One region of the Psychrobacillus sp. MER TA 171 genome, then DNA from elsewhere that is predicted to be linked to it. Evidence: riboswitches for the same ligand, from Rfam matches in the RefSeq annotation. Region 1 holds a riboswitch; each other region holds the start of a gene.

Region 1 (3,141 bases):
GATTTTCATAACGAATGTATTAGCCGTGACAACACTCGAGTACCTACCATTTGCATTTTTCTGCTTGCTTAGCCCGATCTTAACTATATTATTTGGATTTACTGGGAGAACATTAACTTATATCGAGGAAAAATAGTTTTACTCTAAATCCTCATTACTAATTTTATTTCGTAATGAGGGCTTGTTTGTTAATGAATAAATGTATTATGAACTCTTTGAGATTCATTGAAATAATTCGCCCATATAAATGTCAAAATAAATGACATCATAGACACTGCAGCGAATTCAAACCGTTCCTCATGATTCACTCCATATAATAGATTTGATATGTAAACAAATGCAAAGCCGAAAACAAATTTACACGCAGCAGTGGCAATATAATAAAGGATCATATGCTTTGGTAATGACCTTTTTTTCTTGAAAAAGTGAAAAATAAGGATTGTTGAGATGACTATTGTTAAAAGTAAAATAAGGGAGTAGACTACTATGGTTACACTTATGAAGATTTGCTGTCCTTTAGATACATCTAATTCAATCATCGTCACCCAAATGTTATTCGTAAGGTAGGTTATTAAGTGGCTGAAAAATCTAAGCAAATAGTGAAACGGTGCAAATAGCAGACCAATCAAGGGAAGAATGAGCCAACCATTGATTCCTGAGGGTCCATTATGTGGTTGGACAGATACATTAGTAACAGTCATTGAGAACTACCTCCTATCGTATGTTTACTTTACAAATGTATTCTTTACTCTCTTGGATTTACTAAAATAAGTAATCCAAATCGAGGTACTTATCATAGCCCGTATTACATTAAACATATAGTATTGGGATGTTAAAGGATCAGATCCAAACACATTCTCTATGATTTGCAAATTTATATAGCCAATGAGAATATCTATTATTAGCATGATGGTAAGGCAGGTAATCATTACCTTAGGGAAAAACGTTTTCTTTTTAAAGAAAAGTATGAGTAATACTATTACTGTAGATATTTGAGCAATACAAATGATGAGGTCTGTTATTACAAATGGTCCAAATAAAGGATGATAATATTCTCCACTCTTACTAGCTATACTCTCCCAACCTTCAGCCGTCAAAAAAGGGAAAACATCTATCATGAGATAGGCAATAATAACAAACGGTGAGGTAATTAGCCCGATAAGTGGAAGTATTAGCCAGCCCCCTATACCAACAGGTCCGTGTGGTAATAAGTCCTTAGATGTCAACCTAGTGGAATTGCTTGTAATCATATTTATAACCTCCTAAATTTAAGATATTTTACCATTTTTATAGGTCGCTACAATTATAATATACAGAAAATATTGGATTCGCAATTTTGTAACTGAGTTATTCTGAAAATAAGATGTAAGACCTAACTCATAGTCTTTTTACCTATGTACAAGTTTTAACACAATATGTTAGGGTATACAAGTAAACAAAACACAATATATAGTATTTATACGATAAAAAGGTACCATTATGGTTTAAAAGGGAATTCGGTGAGAAACCGAAGCTGTCCCCGCAACTGTAAGTGCGGACAACTGTTGATTATGCCACTGCGAAGTTTCGTGGGAAGGCCAATGGGAGGAAGATGCACGAGCCAGTAGACCTGCCTTTTTGTCGATGAAGCAACACTTTCTTCGGGGGTTGAGAGGTGGGGGCGAGAGACTCTATCTTAAAACGAACGATATGTCTTGTTGTTTCCTACTTTAAAATCATGAGCGATGACTCAGCCGAAGAGGCTAGAGGCATCGCTTTTTTGTATATAAGAGAATAGGGAGGAATTTAAATTGGCAATTATTACGAATACAGAAAAACAGCAGGTATTACAGCAGTTAATAGTAGAATTTGGGGGAGAAAAGATAGCTCCTTTAGTTAAGTCGAATCACAAGTGGTTACAAAAACACCCAGAAGGTACGATTGCGGCATGGTCTAAGGCTATGTCTCTAGAGGCACTTAGCTTTTTAGATGAACAGGAGCCATTTTGGATATTTGTGGCTGCACGTATTTATTTAGCAGAAGTATATTCGCAACAAGCAGAACGGAGAGGTACCACTGCTGATGCCGTCTATACAAAATTTGCAGAGAACGTACGGATCCTTTCTAAAAAGGGAATATATAATCCCTCTATTATGGAAAGCTATTCGAATGAGGAGTTAGTGCAGCTAGGAAATCTCCTTGTCGCCAAAAGAGATTCCCTATTTACCTACATAGCCTTAAAAACTCTTTTAGATCGCTATGTAGCGAAGGATTTTAATAAGGATATTGTAGAGCTGCCACAAGAGCGCTGGCTTGTTATAGCTATGACACTTATGAAGGACGAAAAAGAAAACCGTCTTGAAAAAATAAAAGAAGCTTATTGGGCAATGAGCAATTTATATATGACGGTTGCAACTCCAACTTTATCTAATGCTGGAAAGCCACATGGACAGCTCTCTAGCTGCTTTATTGACACGGTAGATGATAGTCTGCAAGGTATTTACGACAGTAATACAGACGTAGCCACTCTATCTAAATTTGGAGGGGGTATCGGTGTATACATGGGGAAGGTGCGTAGCCGTGGCTCTTCTATACGAGGATTCGTGGGAGCATCTAGTGGAGTTCTCCCTTGGATTAAACAGTTGAATAATACGGCAGTCAGCGTCGATCAGCTTGGACAACGACAAGGGGCCGTAGCTGTTTATTTGGATGCTTGGCATAAGGACATTTTTACGTTTTTAGATCTACGCCTAAACAATGGAGATGATCGCCTTCGAGCGCATGATATTTTCACAGGTATATGCTTGCCGGATTTATTTATGGAGAAGGTAGATGCAAGGGAGGAATGGCATTTATTTGATCCGCATGAGGTCCGTCAGGTAATGGGTTATTCTTTGGAGGATTTCTATGATGAAAAAAGAGGAGAAGGATCCTTCCGGGAAAAATACGAGGAATGTGTGAATGACCAACGCCTATCGCGAGAAACTGTACAAGCAATCGACTTGATGAAAAGAATTATGCGTTCTCAGTTAGAGACAGGGGTACCATATATGTTTTACCGAGATGAAGTAAATCGTAGCAACCCAAATAAGCATGAGGGAATGGTCTATAGTAGTAACCTCTGTACAGAAATTTTTCAAAATCAGAGCGCAACAACGTTTG
Region 2 (3,141 bases), on a different contig from region 1:
CTAGATCCATTAGGAACAACCGTTCCTGGCACAACAGGACCTAATAGCTTTGTGCATTCCGGGTAATTGAGTGCGAGAATACCGCATCCAACCGTGTCTAATAATACGTACTGGGCTGTTTGAAAAGCTTCGGTGCTTACTATGTCCTTATGCAAAACATAATCCGCTATTTCCTCTAGTAAACTATCCGTCTTCGTTCGATCATTTATATATAACAAGTTCATCTTTCCTTCCTGATGATATTAGTTTAAAATTGTAGTGGATGTTTTGCAGAACATCCACTTGGCGGCGTGCTTAAGCTACTATTTGTCTATTGGTTGATAATAATGGCGCGTCGCTCGCCTGTATAATGCACTCTTGGACGGAATAATCGATTATGTGCATGCTGTTCCATAACATGTGCGCATAATCCTATTGTTCTAGAACTAAAGAAAATTGGTGTATATAGAGGAATCGGAATACCAAGCATCCAATATACGGGTGCTGCATAATAGTCAAGATTTGGGTAGATACCTTTTTCTCTTTCCATTATTCTTTCCCCAGCTTCACACATTTGATAAAGAAGATCATCTCCCTTTACCTCACACAATTGACGTAAAGCATCTTTCATAATAGTCGCTCTAGGATCCATTTTTTTCATATAAACTCGGTGACCAAATCCCATAATTCGATCTTTATTTGCTAGTTTTGCTTTAAGCACTTTTTCAAATTCCGCTACCGTTTTTGCTTCTAACAACATGTACATGACTGCTTCGTTTGCTCCACCATGCAAATTACCTTTCAAGGAAGCCACTGCGCCAGTGAGTGCTCCGTACATGTCGGATTTTGTGGAGGCGATCACTCTTGCTGTAAAGGTCGAGTTGGGCATCTCATGCTCACTATATAAAACAAGCGAACGGTCAAATATCTTTTCTTCTAAGGGGGTAGGTTTTTTCCCTGTTAGCATATAAAAAAAGTTTGCACTATACGACAATTCTCGAAGAGGTGCTATTACATCTTCTTTCTGGATGACTCTATAGCTATTTGCAACTAGATTAGGAACCTTTCCCAATAGTTTGTATGCCTTTTTCAAATTTGCTTCCACCGTGCAATCATCGATTTCTTGATCAAACCCTGCAAGAGAAGAAAGCCCCGTACGCAAAGCGTCCATTGGATGAGTATTGCTAGGTAATAGCGTAAAGATATCTAATATTTCCTTTGGTACATCATATTCACCTTTTAATACTTCTTCCAAAGCAACTTTTTCTACTGTATTTGGAATTTCCCCTTCTAGTAAAAGGTGAACAATATCTAAATATTGGCTTGTCTTCGATAACTCAATTAGATCATATCCTTGAATAACAATTTCGCCTTGTACTGTATCTAGAAACGAAATTTCCGTTTCCGCCGCGACTACACCGTCGAGGCCAGGATAATATTTCTGTTCGGTTTCGGTTTCCATTTCTCTTCCTCCCATCCCCATTTACATTTTTAGCACTTGAAAGCCCTTACAAAAAGCTATAAAATTACTCTTTTCGCTTAAGTTTTTCATGTTTCCACAAACAAATATGCTAGTGAAAGAAAATAATCCTCATTTTCAATTCGATTGTTTAAAAAAATAAACAATAAAAAAACAACTTCTTTTAAGAAGTTGTTAAGACACGAAGGAATACTTTAATAAACATGTTTAATAAGAAAACACGCCCATAACTCTCGCACTTAACACCCCCTATCCTCGTAGGTATTGATGCATGCTAAAATAGGCAGGTCTCCTGGCTTATGATCATCGCTTTTCGTACCTTCCCATCTTCTCTTTAAGAAAACAGTGGCTTTTTCGAATCGCTCCCATATACAGTTGCGGGACAGCGTCGGACTCTAACCGAACTTCCCTATTAAGCCGAATAGTCAATACTAAGCGGCACCTATTTCTACACCTATTCAATTTTCTATTTCAACATATCAAATATTCTTAAAATTTGCAATATTTTTTAAGGCATTTTAATATTTTCTATTTAAAAAATGAAAACACTAAATTTAGATTATAAATGATCAATCTTTATTGTAAATTATCTAATTTATTTCAAAGCCACATCAACAACTTCCATTTACTTAGGACAAGAACATTCATACTAAATAACGAAAAATACCTATGTAGCATCTACTATCTTTTTATTAAAGTGAATGAAGATTCTTGTCCTTGTACAGTTCACTATAAAAAATATGTATATTTATTCATTAAATACAAAAAGCATCCAAATTTCTTTTGGACGCCTTTTGTCTGATAATGTATTAAAATTTTACTTCACATCTATAGAAATTACTTGATGCACTCATGTTTTGAAGATAAAAGCGATGTTCACCAGTTACTCTTGCCTTTGTAACCATAACAATGCCACCTTCGTTACCCTTAACTGTAGATATTATATTCCAGTTCGGATCATAAACTATCATCCTTCTTTGCTCAGCTGGCCCATAAGTTGAAAACTGCGTACTAGTACCCGCTCCAACCAAATAATGCTTTCCGGAAGTTTCACTATTTCCTAAAGTAGCATACCACGTACTAGTTCCATTTGTACCAAACTGCGGCATGTATTCCTCTTTTGTAAGTTCCTCTTTTACAAGTTCATTATAATCAATAATGTATTTGTTATTATCTTTAGTTTAAGTGAAAACCTTCACATTCTTATTCAAATCTTAACATAACCATCCAATTTGTTCCTATCTGTTTTTTAATAAATTAATAATTGAAAGCTCGGATCTCCTGATATCCCTTTCTCCAACTCGGTTGAATACTACCCTTTTTCCTTTAATTCATCCTTTTTGCTCGATATTCCGGCGTTTTTGCGTTAATCCTTCTTGTAGCAACCCCACCGTAGATTAAAAACCTCACTATTCTACATAAATAAAATTGCACTGAACTAAATGGGGTAGACCAACAATATCACTCACTTAATCCATGATTCAAACGAAAACAAACAGCCAATCGCGGGTTCAATACCGTCAATTGGCTGCATGATAGGGTGTTTTATTCCTGTCTCAAAAATTATAGTCAGTGCCCTCCACCCCCAACAAAGTTTTTTTATGTCTATTATGACTCAAAAGCTGTTTTATCTGGAAATATACCATTTTCTCTTACAAGGCAAACTGCCAATCTTTGAGCAG
Region 3 (3,141 bases), on a different contig from region 1:
TCTTTCTTCATTTTCTCGAAAATGTCGCTCATCTTTCCTTCAAGCTCTAGACCGTTATAAAAAATCATGTCAGCATCCTCTAATATTTGTAAGTCTCCTTGAGTCGCCTTATAAAGATGTGGATCTACTCCTGGTCCCATCAAGGATTTAACTTCTACCATATCCCCGGCTATCGTCTTTACGGCATCAGCAACCTGACCTGTAGTTGTAACTACTAGTGGTTTATCAGCTTCCGCCTTTCCATTGTTTTGGTCATTACATCCAGCCAATAAAACTACAGCAAAAAATAATAAAAATAATTTTTTCATTTACTACACTCCTTTTCCTTTGTTATAAATTATTTCCTCAGGGAAACTTTTAGAATAAAAAAATATAAATTTCTTAAAAGATAATTATTTTCCCTTAGGAAACATTTGTTCATTAGGTTAACTCATCTTTTTAGAATTGTCAAATTAATTTATGCAAAATTGGAAAAAATGTGATTGTCTATTTTTATGAGTTAGAGTGGTAGAAATTTAATTAGGCTAAACTGAAATTTTCGTATGTCTTTATGTCAAAGTGCTATACTGTATAAACAATGATAGTGGGGAGGTAATGTAATGCAATATTCAAAATCTAAAATGGAAGAGCTTGTTAAGTTCAGTCCTGATTTAGCTAAAAGATTAAAGGAAGTAATGAAGGAGCATGATTTAGAAAAAAGCTTTGCTCTGAAGGCTTTGTATCATTCAGAGGTTAAAGATGGCGGTAAATATCAAAGGGATTATCAAGATCTATAGGAATTAGCGAACCAAATGACTAACGTCATTGGTTCGCTTTTTTAAAAGAGTCAATTTCATAATTCTATTTTAAAAAGCCAAACATGAACAATTAGTAAAAACAGTGATTTATATATGCTTTTATATGTGTAGAAGCAGAATTGATTTCCGCGCCAACCCGACGCTTTCTCGCGGGGTGAGCGATAAGCCATCACCCATCGCTTGCGCGCGTGGTTGTGATGTCTTATCTGTCTCCCTCATCTCGCTGGAGTCGCCGCCTGTCGCTACAATTAATACGGTTCGTGTTAATTGGTAAAGCTCTATTTATGAAATTGACTGACATATGTATTCTATTTATTCCTGCTCTATTCCAGCAATCTCTTGTTTAATCTGACGGTGTGCAACATTTAAGTGGTGAAGAAAAAGATTTCTTTCTTCTATACTCCATACTGAGTTAAGCTCAATTTCTTTTTTCATTTCCTCAAAGGTAGACTGTAGAGATATCGAGGTACTTGCAACCTGGTTTGTCATTAATACTTGCTTAAATTGCTCCATAAAAATCTCTTTTCTCATTTCCAAAATCCTTTCGTTTTTAACATAAAAAGCATCCTCTTTTTTATAAAAGAGGATGCTTGGTTAGTATGATTTAATAGTCAGTACGCTAGGAAACAAATAAAAACCACGATTAAATAAGGAGTCTGTTCGCTCCAGTGGATTTTAGTATGTCTTTTCGTACGGCAGTATTTTCAAGCTTTGCTTGTCATAGTTACACTTAGCACCTCCTATCCTCGTAGGGTCGTGGTGTGTACTTGAAATAGGCAGGTCTCCTGGCTCATGGTCATCGCGTTACCTTCCTTCCCGTAGTATCCATACATACAGTGGTTTATAAAGTATTGCTCACATTTACAGTTGCGGGACAGCGTCGGTCTTTCACCGAACTTCCCTTTTAAGTTCTTTTGCAATTAAAAGAACACCTAAATCTACACATTATTTAATTGTTCTTTCACTATAACATAAAAAAAGTTAGTCAATATAGCAAATTTGGATAAGTCGTGGACTGCTTCTCTTTTTATAATCAAGTGGAGAGGTGAGGTAAATGAGTAGTTTAAAGGACCCATATCGGCTGTATATTTATATTTGCTTTCTATCGCAATTATTTTTTACTTTTATATTTACAGTCAGTTTGTTGTATCAAGTAAGCGTTGTTAAGCTGGATCCGTTGCAACTAGTTTTAGTGGGAACTGTGTTGGAGATAACCGTATTTCTCTTTGAGATTCCAACTAGTATCGTGTCTGATTTAAAGAGCCGGAAGCTATCCGTTATCATTGGTTACTTTCTAATAGGAGTTGGTTTTTTATTAGAGGGCTTGTTTCCTTTTTTTATTACGGTTTTATTGGCTCAAGTGGCATGGGGGATAGGGTATACCTTTACTAGCGGGTCATTGCAAGCCTGGATAGCTGATGAAATAGGAGAAGAAAAGGCCTCATCTGCATATATGAGAGGAGCTAAGGCTGGTAACCTTGGCCAATTAGTTGCCATTCCGTTAAGCGTATTAATCGGCTCCTACCTAATCCATCTACCGATTATAGTAGGAGGATTATGTATGATTGGTTTAGCTGTTTTACTAATATTCTTTATGCAAGAGAATCATTTTAAACCTTTGAAAAGAAGCGAAACAGTTGGTGCATGGGAGACAATGAAGGAGAACTTAGATAAAATCATTCTTTTCTCCAGAACTAGCTTTATACTTCGTATGCTATTTCTAATCGCTCTGTTTATAGGTTTTTATAGTGAAGGTTTCGATCGTCTGTGGCTTCCTCATCTATTAGAAATGGCTGAAATAACTACCTTGTCCAATGAACGACTGGTGCTATTAACTGGAGGAATTCAATTAGTTGTCGTGCTGCTGTCATATATGTTGCTTCACTTTTTAAATAAAAGTACGATTTATCAAGAATTGCACCGAATATATATCGCTCTTTTTATTGGTTGCTCCAGTATAGTGGTAGCATTAATAGGCTTTGCATTTTCGAGCTATATTATTGGTTTGTTTATTTGCTATGTAATAATCCAAGTTAGTCGGAAGGTAATGTCCCCATTAGAGGACATTTGGTTAAATAAAATCATACCAGACTCTTCTACTCGGGCAACATTTTTCTCTGTAAAAGGGCAGGTGGATGCAGTTGGGCAAATAAGCGGTGGACCTGTTATTGGGTATATTGCCACAACCCTTACTATTAAGACTGCAATTATAGTAAGTGCGCTTATTTTAAGTCCAGTTCTATTTTTTTACCGTTCTCTTCTAAAGAAGGGTGTGCAGAAATAGTGGTAATTCGAAAAAAAGCAGTAGCTTATCTATTAAATTAAAGTTTCTATCATTTTTCTT
Region 4 (3,141 bases), on a different contig from region 1:
GATTAAACAGGCAAGAGAAACTAATGAAATTGAAAAGATTAATCTCTCCGTAGTATCTAGTAATGAGTCTGCAAAAAATTTATACCTGCAGCTAGGATTTAAAGTATTTGGAACAGAAGAAATGGCTTTAAAGGAAAGAGATGTTTATTACGAGGAACATCATATGACCCTTATATTAAAATAAAGGAGAGATAGTATGGAGGAAAAGACAAGTAAACAAAAGGATAATACCAAGCTGCCTATGATACAAACACCAATACGTTCTATTTTTGAAAAGTTTTCTAGAGAAAAGGATGCTTCTTTAATATACGGGGACCCAATTATTATGGACAATAAACGGATTCTGCCAGTAGCCAAAGTGAACTACTTCGTAGGTGGAGGAGGAGGCGGTGGATTTACAGACGAGCAAAATGCTAGTGGTCAAGGAGAAGGAGCAGGTGGTGTATTTTCGATTAAACCAGTTGGAGTTTATGAAATCACCGAGGAAAATGTAAAATTCAAGCCTATACTTCCGATTAATCAATTACTTACTGTGTTCTCCATTATCACCTTAGGTCTTGCCTTCCTATTAAAGAAAAGTCGAAAATAAGTTCTTTAAATAGCTTAATAGAAAAACGCTACCTTTTAAATTTAGTGGGTAGCGTTTTTTCTATTCTTTAACCATTGAACAAGCGTTAGCAATAGCATGGCAAAAATTGCGCCACTTGTATCTAATAGAACATCCTGAAAGAGTGCAGATCGTCCACTCGTAAAGGATTGATGGAATTCATCTGCTGCTCCTAGAAAAAAGGTAATCAGTATGGCCAACAGCTTTCTGTACTTTTTTTTCGGTAAAGCAATATAAATGGCTAATCCAATCAAACCAAAATAAAAAAAGTGCGTTCCTTTTCTGATTAAAAATTCAACAAATGCATAGTAGCCACGTTCCTCGACAGAGACATAAAATCCCCAATATGGAATATGAAATAAAGACAAAAAGGATTCCAATGGCTTGTTGGGAAGCCAGTTTTTAAGCACAGCCTCTAAAGATTGCTGCTCGGAAGTTTGACCCGAAGCAATAAATACAAAGAGAATTAAAAGTAATAGTGGGATATATTTTTTCATATAAAAACAGTAGCATAAACTGAACAAGAAACAAACTAATTACTAGTTTTAACACTAGATAACCATTTCTATCCCAAAATGATACGCTATGGTACACTTACGATAAGTGAATAATTTATTGCAGGGAAAAGGTGCTGACTTGTCAGCTTAATTGGGAATTCGGTGAAAAACCGAAGCTGTATCCGCAACTGTAAATGCAGATGAAATAAGAAAAATACCACTGTCGGCTAGAAGTCGATGGGAAGGTTCTTAGAGTAAAATGATGCATGAGCCAGGAGACCAGCCTTTTCTTGAACGTATAAATACTCTTCGGAAGTTAAGGGGTTGTACGGCACGTGTCTATTTTTTCGATTGAATTTATAAAACGATAAATAGTATTGCGCCGCCCTTTTTGGGGTGGCGTTTTTTGTGCTGTAAGAGGTCGAGTATTGTATTGCATATGTTCACATTTACTAGGAAGGGAGGGGAAAAGGTGAAAAAGGACATGCGTTATATTTGTTATCCGTTTATGAGAGAGAAGCCTTCTACAGTAGACTTTGAGATTCGAACGGACTCACTGACGACACGTATCGGCTTGGCTGCTTCTTTAACAAAAGATATTCCAAGAGTATATGAGGACCTTATGTATTTGGCCCCGATGGCATACCACTTAAATGGGTCTGTCAGAGGGAAGCTCGCGATCCATGAAGAAGATTTACAAATCCTCAGCGATATGTACGATTCCTACGTAAGCGAAGTAGAAGGAAGAGTAGATATATTCGTACTTCCACAAGGTTCAACGGTTGCTTGTGAGTTGCACGTATGTCGAAGTGAAGCAAAAAAGTCGGTCAGAGCTTTACATAAAGTCTCTTTAGAAAGAGAAGTACCTGAGATTTTATTTGACTACACGCAGCTATTAGCAAATGTATTGTTTGCAATGGCGGTATATGTAAATAAGTATCATGGAGTTGACGAGATTCAATTTGTCAGTAAATCATATCCCATGAGAAAAAAGAAAGAATTGGGGGATTAACATATGAATAAACAATTAAGAAATTGGTTAGCGGTACTAATACTTTCTATCTTACTTGTAGGCTGCCAAGAGGCTGAAAAGAATACAGCTGTTGAAACAGATTCTGTACAAGAAGTAAAGGAATACACTGTAACGGACGATATGGGGAACGAAATTACATTTGAAGAAGTTCCCGACTCGGTTGTGTCTCTACAACCAAGCAACACAGAAATTCTATTTGCCCTTGGCGTGGGAGATAAAATAGTGGGAGCTACAGAGTATGATACCTATCCAGAAGAAGCACTGGAAATTGAAAGAATTTCCGATTCTATGAGCTTTAATGCAGAACGGATTTTAGAGATAAGCCCAGATGTAGTGATAGCGTATACCACCGGTTCTGAGGAAGAGCTTAAAGTGTTGGAAGATGCGGGTTTAGACGTTTTTGTCATTCAATCGGCACTGTCATTTGAAGACGTCTATGGTGATATTGAACAGTTGGCCGCAGTAATGGGAGTTGAGGATAAAGGAATAAACCTTGTTAACTCTATTAAAACTACTATTCAAAGTGTTGAGGACAAAGTATCGGGTGTAGCTAATCAGAAACAAGTTTATTTTGAGATAAGCCCCTCTCCTGAAATTTTTACAACTGGTAAAAATACGTTTCAACAAGAAGTTTTGAATAATGCTTCTGTTGTGAACATTTTTGGAGACCAAGAGGGATGGATTAAATTATCTGAGGAAGATGTCATTAAGAAAAATCCTCCGATTATCTTAACTACCGTAAATTATGTAGAAGATCCAATTGGTGAGATTAAGGCTCGTCCAGGCTGGAACCAGCTAGAGGCTGTACAAAACAACGCCATCTTCCAATTAGATTCGGACATAATGTCTCGCCCTGGTCCACGAATTGGTGAAGCTGTGGAACTAGTAGCCAAAACCGTTTATCCAGAATTATTTAAATAAAGTAAAGGATGGTCTCGTTTTGAGGAGGCCATCTTCTTTTATTTTAAAACAGGTACCTTGCAATGGATAATAGTGTTATGGTA

Evidence for each region. A riboswitch is a leader RNA that binds a small molecule or an ion and turns the genes downstream of it on or off. The one in region 1 is predicted to bind cobalamin.
Region 2: linked by a shared signal. The riboswitch ahead of mmgD (citrate synthase) and the one ahead of M3627_RS09285 (ribonucleoside-diphosphate reductase subunit alpha) in region 1 are both predicted to bind cobalamin.
Region 3: linked by a shared signal. The riboswitch ahead of M3627_RS11365 (hypothetical protein) and the one ahead of M3627_RS09285 (ribonucleoside-diphosphate reductase subunit alpha) in region 1 are both predicted to bind cobalamin.
Region 4: linked by a shared signal. The riboswitch ahead of M3627_RS05520 (hypothetical protein) and the one ahead of M3627_RS09285 (ribonucleoside-diphosphate reductase subunit alpha) in region 1 are both predicted to bind cobalamin.

The regions. Positions count from the first base shown of each region.
Region 1 is NZ_JAMAWN010000008.1:22,880-26,020, reverse strand. Features, by position in the region: gene nhaC (Na+/H+ antiporter NhaC) at 1-136, shown strand, start outside; gene M3627_RS09295 (DUF2569 domain-containing protein) at 189-701, opposite strand; gene M3627_RS09290 (DUF2569 family protein) at 726-1,250, opposite strand; cobalamin riboswitch at 1,453-1,631, shown strand; gene M3627_RS09285 (ribonucleoside-diphosphate reductase subunit alpha) at 1,791-3,141, shown strand, end outside.
Region 2 is NZ_JAMAWN010000007.1:29,766-32,906, reverse strand. Features, by position in the region: gene M3627_RS08395 (2-methylcitrate dehydratase) at 1-224, opposite strand, end outside; gene mmgD (citrate synthase) at 311-1,441, opposite strand; cobalamin riboswitch at 1,725-1,920, opposite strand; gene M3627_RS08385 (hypothetical protein) at 2,269-2,568, opposite strand; gene M3627_RS08380 (hypothetical protein) at 3,068-3,141, opposite strand, start outside.
Region 3 is NZ_JAMAWN010000010.1:110,895-114,035, reverse strand. Features, by position in the region: gene M3627_RS11375 (metal ABC transporter solute-binding protein, Zn/Mn family) at 1-308, opposite strand, end outside; gene M3627_RS11370 (hypothetical protein) at 600-776, shown strand; gene M3627_RS11365 (hypothetical protein) at 1,110-1,328, opposite strand; cobalamin riboswitch at 1,556-1,748, opposite strand; gene M3627_RS11360 (MFS transporter) at 1,852-3,081, shown strand; gene M3627_RS11355 (AraC family transcriptional regulator) at 3,131-3,141, opposite strand, start outside.
Region 4 is NZ_JAMAWN010000004.1:59,575-62,715, forward strand. Features, by position in the region: gene M3627_RS05505 (GNAT family N-acetyltransferase) at 1-184, shown strand, start outside; gene M3627_RS05510 (GerW family sporulation protein) at 197-589, shown strand; gene M3627_RS05515 (VanZ family protein) at 631-1,104, opposite strand; cobalamin riboswitch at 1,217-1,406, shown strand; gene M3627_RS05520 (hypothetical protein) at 1,577-2,116, shown strand; gene M3627_RS05525 (ABC transporter substrate-binding protein) at 2,120-3,058, shown strand.